Kineococcus sp. NBC_00420: one gene and its partner. The protein of the gene in region 1 interacts with the protein of each later gene in a pairwise test. Links are inferred from orthologs where the notes say so. Each region holds a gene or a part of one and is shown in the gene's direction. Other genes may lie near its edges.

Region 1 (5,559 bases):
GCCGGTCTGTGGGCGGTCTTCGGGTCTCCGTGGTTGCGCGTCGACCAGGTCCGGATCACCGGGACCGAGCGGACCGACCTGGCCGCGGTGCAGGCCGTCGTGGACGGCCAGCAGGGGCGGGCCCTGGCCCGGGTGAACACCCGGGCGCTCGCGTCCGACGTGTCCTCGCTGCCGCTGGTGGAGAGCACCGACGTGACCCGTTCGTGGCCCTCCACGCTGCTCGTCACGGTGCACGAGCGGCAGGCCGTCGCGGCCGTCCCCTCGACCGGTGGGGGAGTCGACCTCGTCGACGGTGGGGGCACCGTCCTCGTCCACGAGGACGCGGCACCGACCGGTGTCCCGACGGTGGACGTCGACGTGGCGAGCGCCGGCAACGACTCCCTCCAGGCTGCCATCGCGGTGAACTCGACGTTGTCCACCGCGGTCCGTTCCAAGGTGGCGTCGATCTCGGCGACGACGCCGGACGCGGTCCGGTTCCGGCTGATCGACGGCCCGGAGGTCGTCTGGGGTGACGACAGCCGGCCCGAGCGCAAGGCCGAGGTCCTGCTCCGGCTGCTGCAGGACCCGACGGCGGCGGGGGCGAAGGTCCTCGACGTCTCGGCGCCCGACGCGCCGGCCGTCACCCCCTGATGCGGGCTCCGCCACCCCTCCACCAGGTGTAGTTCGCTGATCACACTGAGTCATATGTGCCCCTGATCCCAGATCCGTCCAGGGTGTTGTCGCGACACGCCGTGCCAGCTGTTGCAGTTCACCCGCTTCGCTCCCTACGGTCACCACCCAGCAGAAGTGACATAACGTTGACCCTCTACTTGAGGGTCAGGGTTGGCACCACAGCCCCGAGAAGCAAGAACCCAGGCGAAAGAGGCGAGAGGCACTCACCGTGGCAGCTCCGCAGAACTACCTAGCGGTCATCAAGGTCGTCGGCGTCGGCGGCGGCGGTGTGAACGCGGTCAACCGGATGATCGAGGTCGGCCTCAAGGGCGTCGAGTTCATCGCCGTCAACACCGATGCGCAGGCGCTCCTCATGTCCGACGCCGACGTCAAGCTCGACGTCGGCCGTGAACTCACGCGCGGGCTCGGCGCCGGTGCCGACCCCGAGGTCGGCCGCAAGGCCGCCGAGGACCACGCGGAGGAGATCGAAGAGGTGCTCAAGGGCGCCGACATGGTCTTCGTCACCGCGGGCGAGGGCGGTGGCACCGGTACCGGTGGCGCGCCCGTCGTGGCCCGCATCGCGCGCTCGCTCGGCGCCCTGACCATCGGTGTCGTCACCCGCCCGTTCACGTTCGAGGGTCGCCGCCGCGCGAACTCGGCCGAGAGCGGCATCGCGGAACTCCGCGACGAGGTCGACACCCTGATCGTCATCCCGAACGACCGGCTGCTGTCGATCTCCGACAAGCAGGTCAGCATCCTCGACGCCTTCCGCTCGGCCGACCAGGTGCTGCTCTCCGGTGTCCAGGGCATCACCGACCTCATCACCACGCCGGGTCTCATCAACCTCGACTTCGCCGACGTGAAGTCGGTCATGCAGGGGGCTGGTTCGGCCCTCATGGGGATCGGTTCGGCCCGGGGCGACGACCGCGCCATCCAGGCGGCGGAGTCGGCGATCTCCTCCCCGCTGCTCGAGGCGAGCATCGACGGCGCGCACGGCGTGCTGCTGTCCATCCAGGGTGGTTCCGACCTCGGTCTCTACGAGATCAACGAGGCCGCCCGCCTCGTCCAGGAGGCCGCGCACCCCGAGGCCAACATCATCTTCGGTGCGGTCATCGACGACGCCCTCGGTGACGAGGTGCGCGTCACGGTCATCGCCGCGGGCTTCGACTCCGGCACCCCCGTCCGTCGCCGCGACGAGCGTGCGCTCGGCCAGGTCTCGGGTCGTCCGCAGCAGGGCAGCGCCGTCCCGCCGCGCACCACGCGTCCGGACACCTGGGGTGCACCGGTGGCCCCTGCCCAGCCGCAGTACTCCGAGCAGCAGCCCCCGGCGCAGCAGCCCGTCCAGCAGCAGCCAGCCCAGCAGCCGCCCGCCCAGCAGCCGCAGGCCCCGGCGCAGCCCGCCTACGCGCAGGCTCCGTCGCGTCCCTACGGCCAGCAGGAGTACGCACCCTCGCAGTACTCCCAGCCGCAGTACGCCCCCTCGCAGTACGGCCAGCAGCCGGCGCAGCACGCGCCCCAGCAGCAGCCCGCGGCCCAGCAGGCGCCGCAGGTCGTGCCCGGCGAGGACCCGGTCCAGGTCCCGCGGATCATCGAACTGCCGCAGGACACCGCGTCCGTGCGTCGTCCGGGACGTCCGCGTCCCGAGGAGGACGACCTGGACGTGCCCGACTTCCTCAAGTGAGGTCCGGGCGTCCCCGTGGTTGAACAGCACGTCCCCCTCGTGGACGCCGGCCTCCCGGTCGGCGTCCACGGTGGGTTCACCACCCGTGCGGGCGGCTCCGGCCGTGCGCCCTACGACGGTCTGAACCTCGGGGACCACGTCGGTGACGATCCCGACGTGGTCGCCGCGCACCGGGACGCGGTGCGCCGCGTCGTGGGCGCCACCCGTCTCGTCGTGGGTGAGCAGGTCCACGGGGCCGACGTCGTCGAGGTGACGAGCGCCCCGGCGACGGGGACCCCCCGTGCCGACGCCCTCGTGACCTCCGTCCGCGGTCTCGCCCTGACCGTCGTCGTCGCCGACTGCGTCCCCGTCCTGCTGGCCGACCCCGCGGCGGGACTCGTGGGCGTCGCGCACGCCGGCCGCCCGGGCCTGCTCGCCGGGGTCGTCCCCGCCGTCGTCGCCGCTCTGCGCGCACGCGGAGCCACCGCCATCACCGCGGTCCTCGGCCCCTCCATCTGCGGCGGCTGCTACGAGGTCCCGCAGCAGATGGCCGACGACGTCGCGGAGCGGGTCCCGGCCGCCCGCGCGCGCACCCGGTGGGGGACCCCCGCCGTCGACGTGGCCGCCGGCGTGCTCGCGCAACTGCACGACCTCGGGGTCGTGGCGACGTCGGTCGGGCGCTGCACCTACGAGCACGACGACCTGTTCTCCTACCGGCGCGACGGCCGGACCGGCCGCAGCGGGGGCGTCGTGGTGCTCCGGTGAACCGCGACCAGGAACTCTCCTCGAACCTCGATGCGGTTCGGGACCGGATCGCGGCCGCGGCGCGCGCCGCCGGACGCGGTCCCGCCGGACTCACCCTCGTCGTCATCACGAAGTTCTTCCCGGCCGCCGACGTCCGCGCGCTGGCCCACCTCGGGGTGCGCGACGTGGGGGAGAACCGCGACCAGGAGGCGTCGGCGAAGGCCGCTGAACTGGCGCCGGAGTTCCCCGACCTGCACTGGCACTTCGTCGGCCAGCTGCAGAGCAACAAGGCGCGTTCGGTCGCCCGCTACGTCGACTCCGTCCACTCGGTGGACCGGACCAAGCTCGCTGACGCGCTCGGACACGCTGCGGCGCAGGAGGACCGTGAGCTCGGTTGCTTCGTGCAGGTGGACCTCGCCACCGCTCTCGGGCTCACCGGGGACACCGGTCGCGGGGGCGCCGCGGGTGAGGACGTGTTCCGCGTCGCCGACGCGGTGGCCGGGCACGACGCCCTGCGCCTGCGCGGGTTGATGGCCGTGGCGCCGCTGGGGGTGGACCCGGGTGCCGCCTTCGAGGTGCTGGCCCGGACCGCGCAGCGCCTGCGCGGGCACCACCCCGGGGCGGTCGAGCTCTCGGCGGGGATGAGCGGTGACCTCGAGCAGGCCGTGGCCGCCGGCGCGACACACCTGCGTGTCGGCAGTGCCATCCTGGGATCGCGCCCTCCTGGGCGGTAGCGTCCCTCGTGTCCGGTCCCTTGGCCGGACGCACGACACAGGACGAGATCGAGCACATCCCGAGGAGCCTGCGATGGCCGGCGCGCTGCGCAATGCGATGGTCTACCTCGGCCTCGCGGAGGACGACCGCTACGCCGAGGACGGCGAGGTGGAACAGTCACGTCCCCGGACCGAGCCCGCCCGTGAGGTGCGCACCGAGTCCCGGCACGAGTCGCGGCAGGAAGCCCGACCCGAGGTCCGGCACGAGCCGCGACCGGACCTGTCCGTCGAACGTCGGCCCAGCCCTTCGACGACCACGGCCCAGGTGACCCCGATCAGGAAGCAGGTGGCCCACGTGGTTCCCCAGACGTCGTCCTCGTCCGTCGCCGAGCTGCACCGGATCACCACGATCCACCCGCGGACCTACAACGAGGCCAAGACCATCGGCGAGTCGTTCCGCGAGGGCGTCCCCGTGATCATGAACCTCACCGACATGGACGACTCCGACGCCAAGCGGCTGGTCGACTTCTCGGCCGGTCTGGTCTTCGGCCTCCACGGCGCGATAGAGCGTGTGACCAACAAGGTCTTCCTGCTCTCGCCGGCCAACGTCGAGGTCGCCTCCCAGGAGGAGGAACGCCCGACCGAGCGAACCTTCTTCAACCAGTCCTGAACTGGTCGTGACCACACAGCGCCATCAGGCAGGATGAATCCGTGGCCGTGGTCTTCAAGCTCGCCGAGTTCATCGTCCTGATCTTCTTCATCTGCCTCATCGGCAGGTTGGTCCTCGACTGGGTCCAGGCGCTCTCGCGGGAGTGGCGTCCGCGGGGGCCGGTGCTGGTGGGGGCGGAGGCCGTGTACACGGTGACCGACCCGCCGCTGAAGCTGCTGCGGCGGATCCTGCCGCCGCTGCGTCTCGGCGCCGTGCAGCTGGACCTGGCCTTCCTGGTGCTGGCCATCCTGTGCTCGATCCTGATGCCCACCTTCGAGGGCCTGGCGAGGACCGCCGCGTTGTCCTGACCTCCCGCGCGGGTGACCGGCGGGGCCGCACGTGGGCCCGGCCGCACCACCGGCGGGGTCCCGACGATCACGTGGGCTACCGTTGACCGAGGTCAGCCGTCCGTCCGGGGCGGTCCATCAGCAGAGGTGTGGAGATGCCGCTCACTCCCGAAGAAGTCGTCGAGAAGCGTTTCAACCCCACGCGGGTACGCGAGGGCTACGCCCAGGACGAGGTCGACGACTTCCTCGACGAGGTCGTCGCCGAGCTGCGCCGGCTCAACGGCGAGAACGCCGAGCTGCGCGGTCAGCTCAACCAGTGCCAGGCCCGGGTCTCCGAGCTGACGCGGGCGGGTGCCCAGGCCGCGGAGGTCCCCGCGCCGGCGTCCGAGGTCGTGTTCGAGAAGGAGCCGGAGCCCGTCGCGGCCCCGGAGCCGGAACCGCTCCCGGAGCCCGAGCCCGTCCAGGCCGTCCAGGAGACCGCTGCGGCCACCGTCCAGCCTGGTGCCCCGGGTGAGGACGCCACTGCGCGTGCCGCCGGGGTCATCGCCCTCGCGCAGCGTCTGCACGACGAGTACGTCCGTGAGGGCGAGTCGCAGCGCGACGCGCTCGTCGCCTCCGCCCAGGAGCAGGCCCAGCAGGTCGTGTCCGAGGCGGAAGCCCGCCGCGACCGCACGCTGGGTGAGCTCGAGGGCCGCAAGCACGCCCTCGAAGGCGTCATCCACGAGCTGCACGGCCGGGAGACGACCTACCGCGAGCAGCTCGAGCAGTTCATCGCGACCCAGCTCGAGGACCTGC
Region 2 (5,646 bases), 3.9 Mb from region 1 along the record:
GAACGCCCTGGCCCTGCAGGACTTCCTCGAGCAGCAGGACGTCTCCACGCGCGTCCAGACGGCCATCACGATGGGTCAGGTCGCCGAGCCGTACATCCCGCGCCGCGCGATCCGGCACATGGAGAAGGGCCGCGTCGTGATCTTCGGCGCGGGTGCCGGCATGCCCTACTTCTCCACCGACACCGTCGCCGCCCAGCGGGCGCTGGAGGTCCGCGCCGACGTGGTCCTCATGGCGAAGAACGGTGTCGACGGTGTCTACACGGGCGACCCGCGCACCGACCCGAACGCCACCAAGATCGACACGATCAGCTACGCCGAGGCGATGCGCAAGAACCTGCGCGTCATCGACCAGACGGCCTTCAGCCTCTGCATGGACAACCGCCTCCCGATGATGGTCTTCGGGATGGAGGGCCAGGGCGTGGCGCGCGCCCTGCGGGGTGAGAGGATCGGCACGCAGGTGATCGCCGACTGAGCCCGCCGGGCGGATCGACGGCACCACAGGCGGACAGCACGCGCCGGACGCAGGACGAAAGGGACCACCCGTGATCGACGACACGCTCCTCGAGGCCGAGGAGAAGATGGAAAAGGCGATCGAAGTCGCCAAGGGCGACTTCGGTGCCATCCGGACGGGCCGGGCCAACGCGGCGATGTTCCACAAGATCATGGTCGACTACTACGGTGCGCCGACCCCGCTGCAGCAGCTGGCCAGCTTCCAGATCCCCGAGGCGCGCTCGGTGCTCATCACCCCCTTCGACCGGGCGGCGATGACCGAGATCGAGAAGGCCCTGCGCAACTCCGACCTCGGGGTGAACCCGGGCAACGACGGCAACGTCATCCGGATCGTGCTGCCGCAGCTGACCGAGGAACGCCGCAAGGACTACATCAAGATCGCGCGCACCAAGGCCGAGGACGCCCGCGTCTCGCTGCGCAACGTGCGCCGTCGGGCCAAGGAGGAGCTGGACCGCATCGTCAAGGACGGTGAGGCCGGCGAGGACGAGGTCGCGCGGGCGGAGAAGGAACTCGAGTCGGTCACCAAGCGCCACGTCGACGCCGTCGACGACCTGCTGAAGAACAAGGAAGCCGAACTGCTCGCCGTCTGAGCGACGGGGACGCGAGGCGCGACGTGACGGGCGAGACGACGGGGACCCCGACGACGGGGACCCCCCACCCTCCCAGGGCTCCCCGGCGGGCGGGCCGCAACCTGCCCGCCGCCATCGGCATCGGCGTCGGCCTCGGTGCCGTGGTCGTGGCCAGCCTGTTCATCCGGCGTGAGGCGTTCGTCGTCTTCACCAGCGTCGCGGTGCTCTACGGCTGCGTCGAGGTGGTGCGGGCGTTCCGCGCGCGCCACCTGCGGGTCCCGGTCCTGCCCCCCGTGGCGGGCACCCTGGCCATGGTGCCGGGGGCCTACCTCGGCGGGGGCGAGACGTTGTTCGTGGCCTACGCGCTCACGGTCTTCGCCGTCATCGTCTACCGCCTGCTCGGTGACGGCGGCGACCACGGGGCGGTGACCACCGTCCCCGCCGTGCGCGACGTCGCCGGCGGCATCTTCATCGTCAGCTACGGCCCGCTGCTGGCCGGTTTCGCGATGCTCATGCTGGCCGCCGACCAGGGGCCCTGGCGGGTTCTCGTCTTCGTCATCCTCGTGGTGGCCAGCGACGTGGGTGGCTACGCGGCGGGGGTCCTGTGGGGCAAGCACCCCATGGCGCCGTCGGTGAGCCCGAAGAAGTCGTGGGAGGGGACGGCCGGCTCCGTCGTCGTCGGTGCCCTCGCCGGGGCGATCGCCCTGCCGTTGGCGCTGGGCGGGCCGTGGTGGGGCGGGGTCCTGCTCGGGGTCGTCACCGTCGCCGTCGCGATCCTCGGCGACCTGTCCGAGTCGATGCTCAAGCGCGACCTCGGCATCAAGGACATGGGCACGCTGCTGCCCGGTCACGGCGGGGTCATGGACCGCCTCGACTCGCTGCTGCCGGCGGCGCCGGTGGTCTACCTGCTGCTGCTCTGGCTCGTCCCGGCCTGAGCGCGTCGACGACACCTGCGGGCCCTTACCATGGAGTCACGATGACGACTCCTCCGGATGCCCCCACCCGTGAACCGCTGCCCCTGGCGCCTGCCGGCCCCGGCAAGCTGGTGATGGCCGCCCCCCGCCGCGGCAAGCCGCCGCGCCACTTCGTCGACCTCGAACCCGAGGAACGCGGCCCGGCGATGGTGGAGCTGGGGGAGAAGGCGTTCCGCGGCAAGCAGCTCGCCACGCAGTGGTTCGAGCGCCTCGAGGACGACCCGGCGAAGATGACGGACCTCCCGGCCGCGAGCCGCGACCGGATCGCGGCGGCGCTGCTGCCGACGGTGCTGACGCCGATCCGCACGCTCACCGCCGACGCCGGCAAGACGATCAAGTCGCTCTACCGGATGCACGACGGTGCCCTCGTCGAGTCCGTCCTCATGCGCTACAAGAACCGCGACACCATCTGCATCTCCAGCCAGGCCGGCTGCGGGATGAACTGCCCGTTCTGCGCCACCGGTCAGGCGGGTCTGACCCGCAACCTCTCGACGGCCGAGATCGTGGAGCAGGTCACCGCGGCCTCCCGTGCCCTGGCGCGCGACGAGGTCCCCGGCGGTCCCGGCCGCGTCAACAACGTCGTCTTCATGGGCATGGGCGAGGCGCTGGCCAACTACAAGTCGGCCGTCGCCGCCGTGCGCCGCCTGGTCCAGCCCGCCCCGGACGGCCTCGGCATCTCCGCCCGCGGCATCACGATGTCGACGGTCGGCCTCGTCCCGGCGATCGACAAGTTCGCCCAGGAGGGGATCGCGGCGACGCTGGCGCTGAGCCTGCACGCCCCCGACGACGAACTGCGCAACGACCTCGTCCCGATCAACCAGCGCTGGAACGTCGCGGAGGCCCTCGACGCCGCGCGCCGCTACTTCGAGGCGACGGGCCGCCGGGTCAGCATCGAGTACGCGCTGATCCGCGACATCAACGACCAGGCGTGGCGTGCGGACCGCCTCGGCAAGCTGCTCAACGCCCGGGGCCGCGGCTGGGTGCACGTCAACCCGATCCCGCTGAACCCGACCCCGGGATCGAAGTGGACCGCCAGCGACCCGGCCGTGGAGAAGGCGTTCGTCGCCGCCCTGGAGAACCGCGGCATCCCGACGACCGTGCGCGACACCCGCGGCAGCGAGATCGACGGGGCCTGCGGGCAGCTCGCCGCGATCGGCCCGGAACAGCCGAAGGCATGACCCAGAGCGTCGAGGGCCTGCCCCTGTCGCAGCTGCTGCAGGAGCGGCCCTCGCGCCTCAAGGGTCTGCGACGCGGCTACCGCGTCGAGGACGTCGACGTGTTCTTCGACCACATCGCCCAGGCCGTCCCGGCCGGGCGCGTCGCCTCGGGACAGGTCCGAGCCGTCGGCTTCGGCTCGCAGTTCGGTGGCTACGACGTCGCCGACACCGACGCCCTGCTCGCCGAGATCGAGGACGGTCTGGCCCGTCGCGAACGTCAGCGCTCGCTGGCCCAGAGCGACCAGCGGCCGTTCACCGAGCGGCAGGCCGCGCTCGGCGCGGCGGTCTCGGGACGTCTGAAGGAACCGCGCGGGGAGCGCTTCCCCCGCGCCCGCGGCCTGCGCCGCGGCTACCGGCCGGGCGACGTCGACGCGCTGTGCGAACTGCTCGCCGACCACTTCCGGGGCACGACGAAGCTCAGCGCCGACGACGTGCGCACGGCGCTGTTCCGTCCCCGCCGGGGCCGCCGCGGCTACCGCGAGGCCCCCGTCGACGCGTTCCTCGACCGCGTCGTCGAGCTCATGGTGACCTTCGAACGCTGAGGGTCACTCCCAGGGCGGGACGGACCCCAGCACCCGGTCCACCGTGAACGCGACGACGACCCGCGCCGGGTTGGGGCGCGGCGTGCGGTAGCGGGCGGCGTAGCGCCCCTCGGCGTCGGCGACCGACTCCGCGTCCTCCAGCACGTACCCGACACCCTCCAACGCCAGCCAGCGCCGCCCGTCGACCTGCGCGACGACGACCCGGGAACCCCGCCGCGCGTGCACGGCCTTGCGCGACGTCCCCGACGTGATGATCCGCACCGTCCCCGCGTCGAAGGTGAACCCGACGGGCACGACGTGCGGGGACCCGTCGGCGCGCAACGTGGTCACCGTCGCCAGGTGGCGCTCCGTCAGGAACTCCAGCGCGCTCGCGGGCAGGTCGTCAGGGTTCAGGGCCATGCCCCGAGTTTCGCAGCCGGGGGCCCGGCCCTCCCCGGGGAGGCACCGAGGGCACCCAGCGCGAGCCACAGCTCGGCCCGGTCCGCCGCGGAGTCCATCGAGGAGCCCAGCAGCCCTTCGAGGCGCGCGATCCGCTGCCGGACGGTGTTGCGGTGCACCCCGAGGGTGTCGGCCGTGGGCTGGCGCGCCCCGTGGTGCTCCAGGAACGCACGGGCGCTCGCGAGGAGGACGTCCGCGTCGGCGCAGTCCAGCACGGGCGCCAGCCGCTGCCGGGCCCAGGGCCCGACCACGTCGGCGTCGAGGACGTCGTCCAGCGACCCCGTCCCGGCCAGGGGCCGGTGCGCTCCGGTGCGCGCGTGGGCGGCGTCGGCCGAGCGGACCCCCTCCGCAGCCCGGTCGAGGGGTACGGGGCGACCCACGCCCCAGCGCGCCCCGGGCGGCGGGGTCCCGACGGCGTCCGGGGGCAGGACGGCGTGGTCCTCGCCCCGCCAGACCGCCGGCGGCGGCGTCCCGCTCCAGCGGAGCACGACGAGCGGGTCGGGCAGCGGGTGGCCGACCCCCTCCGCCAGCCGGGCGGCGATCGCGGGCCGGTCGCCCAGCACCAGGTCGACGACGGCGCTCGCCATCCCCGGGGGGACGAACGAGCGGGCCGTGAGCAACCCGAGCAGGGCCGCCGCCGTGCCGATCGTCGCGTGCGCGGCCCGTGGGGTGTCGGGGGCGAGGGAGACGAGCAGCCAGCCCGTCCCGTCGGACCCGGTGGCCCGCAGCAGCAGCGACCGGGTCGGGGACACGTCGGTCCAGCTCGCCCGCGCCCCCTGCCCCTGGATCCGGTGCAGTCCGGCGACGGCCTCGGCGGGGGGTGGGGTCCTCGTCGTGGCGGCGCGGACCCCTCCGCCGGGGGCCAGCGACCAGGCCTGCCCGCGCACGCTGCGAGCCACCCGCCGCAGCACGGCGTCGACGCCCTCCGGTCCGGCGGCGTCGACGGCCAGCTCGCGCTGGGTGCGGGCGGCGGCGGCCTCGGCGTCGTTCTCGCTGCGCCGCAACAGGTCCGCCAGACGACGGGAGATCGCGATGAACGGGGTCGGTTGTGGGACCTCGAGGAGCGGCAGACCGCGTGCGGCGGTGGCGGTGACGAGCGCGCGCGGCACCGAGCGGTGGCTCAGGCCCACCCCGAAGCCGGCCCCCGCCACCCCGGCGTCGACGAGGCGGTCCACCCAGTCCGCCCAGCCGGCGCGCGGGGTCCGCAGCCCCGTGGTGAGCAGCAGCTCCCCGCCCTCCAGGAACGCCGTGGGGTCGTCCAGCTCGCTGGTCGCCACCCAGCGCACGGGGGCGCCGGGATCGCCGCCGACCAGGCGCAGCGCCAGCGAGGGGGTCGCCACCAGGTCGGCCAGGGTCACCACGGTGGCAGTCTCGCACTGCGTGACCGGTACCGACA

Evidence for each region. The genes of interacting proteins can lie anywhere in the genome.
Region 2: the proteins of ftsZ (region 1) and rlmN interact in binary tests that used the Escherichia coli proteins (3 or more experiments, as listed by UniProt). The link is inferred for Kineococcus sp. NBC_00420 from one-to-one orthologs.

What each region holds. Positions count from the first base shown.
Region 1 is NZ_CP107930.1:4,874,557-4,880,115, forward strand. What follows is about bases 283-3,106. They hold ftsZ (cell division protein FtsZ), read left to right. Parts: upstream 283-880; coding sequence 881-2,332; downstream 2,333-3,106. Other genes in these bases: OG218_RS23805 (cell division protein FtsQ/DivIB), read left to right, coding at 283-630; pgeF (peptidoglycan editing factor PgeF), read left to right, coding at 2,348-3,076; OG218_RS23820 (YggS family pyridoxal phosphate-dependent enzyme), read left to right, coding at 3,073-3,106. Also shown: more of OG218_RS23805, read left to right, coding at 1-282; more of OG218_RS23820, read left to right, coding at 3,107-3,789; OG218_RS23825 (cell division protein SepF), read left to right, coding at 3,863-4,438; OG218_RS23830 (YggT family protein), read left to right, coding at 4,480-4,785; OG218_RS23835 (DivIVA domain-containing protein), read left to right, coding at 4,920-5,559. UniProt on the Escherichia coli protein: Essential cell division protein that forms a contractile ring structure (Z ring) at the future cell division site. The regulation of the ring assembly controls the timing and the location of cell division.
Region 2 is NZ_CP107930.1:960,436-966,081, reverse strand. Bases 1,233-4,143 are described here. They hold rlmN (23S rRNA (adenine(2503)-C(2))-methyltransferase RlmN), read left to right. Parts: upstream 1,233-2,055; coding sequence 2,056-3,231; downstream 3,232-4,143. Other genes in these bases: OG218_RS04730 (PPOX class F420-dependent oxidoreductase), read right to left, coding at 3,816-4,143; OG218_RS04735 (DivIVA domain-containing protein), read left to right, coding at 3,228-3,812; OG218_RS04745 (phosphatidate cytidylyltransferase), read left to right, coding at 1,233-2,014. Outside these bases: pyrH (UMP kinase), read left to right, coding at 1-472; frr (ribosome recycling factor), read left to right, coding at 543-1,100; more of OG218_RS04745, read left to right, coding at 1,124-1,232; more of OG218_RS04730, read right to left, coding at 4,144-4,211; OG218_RS04725 (PucR family transcriptional regulator), read right to left, coding at 4,202-5,611.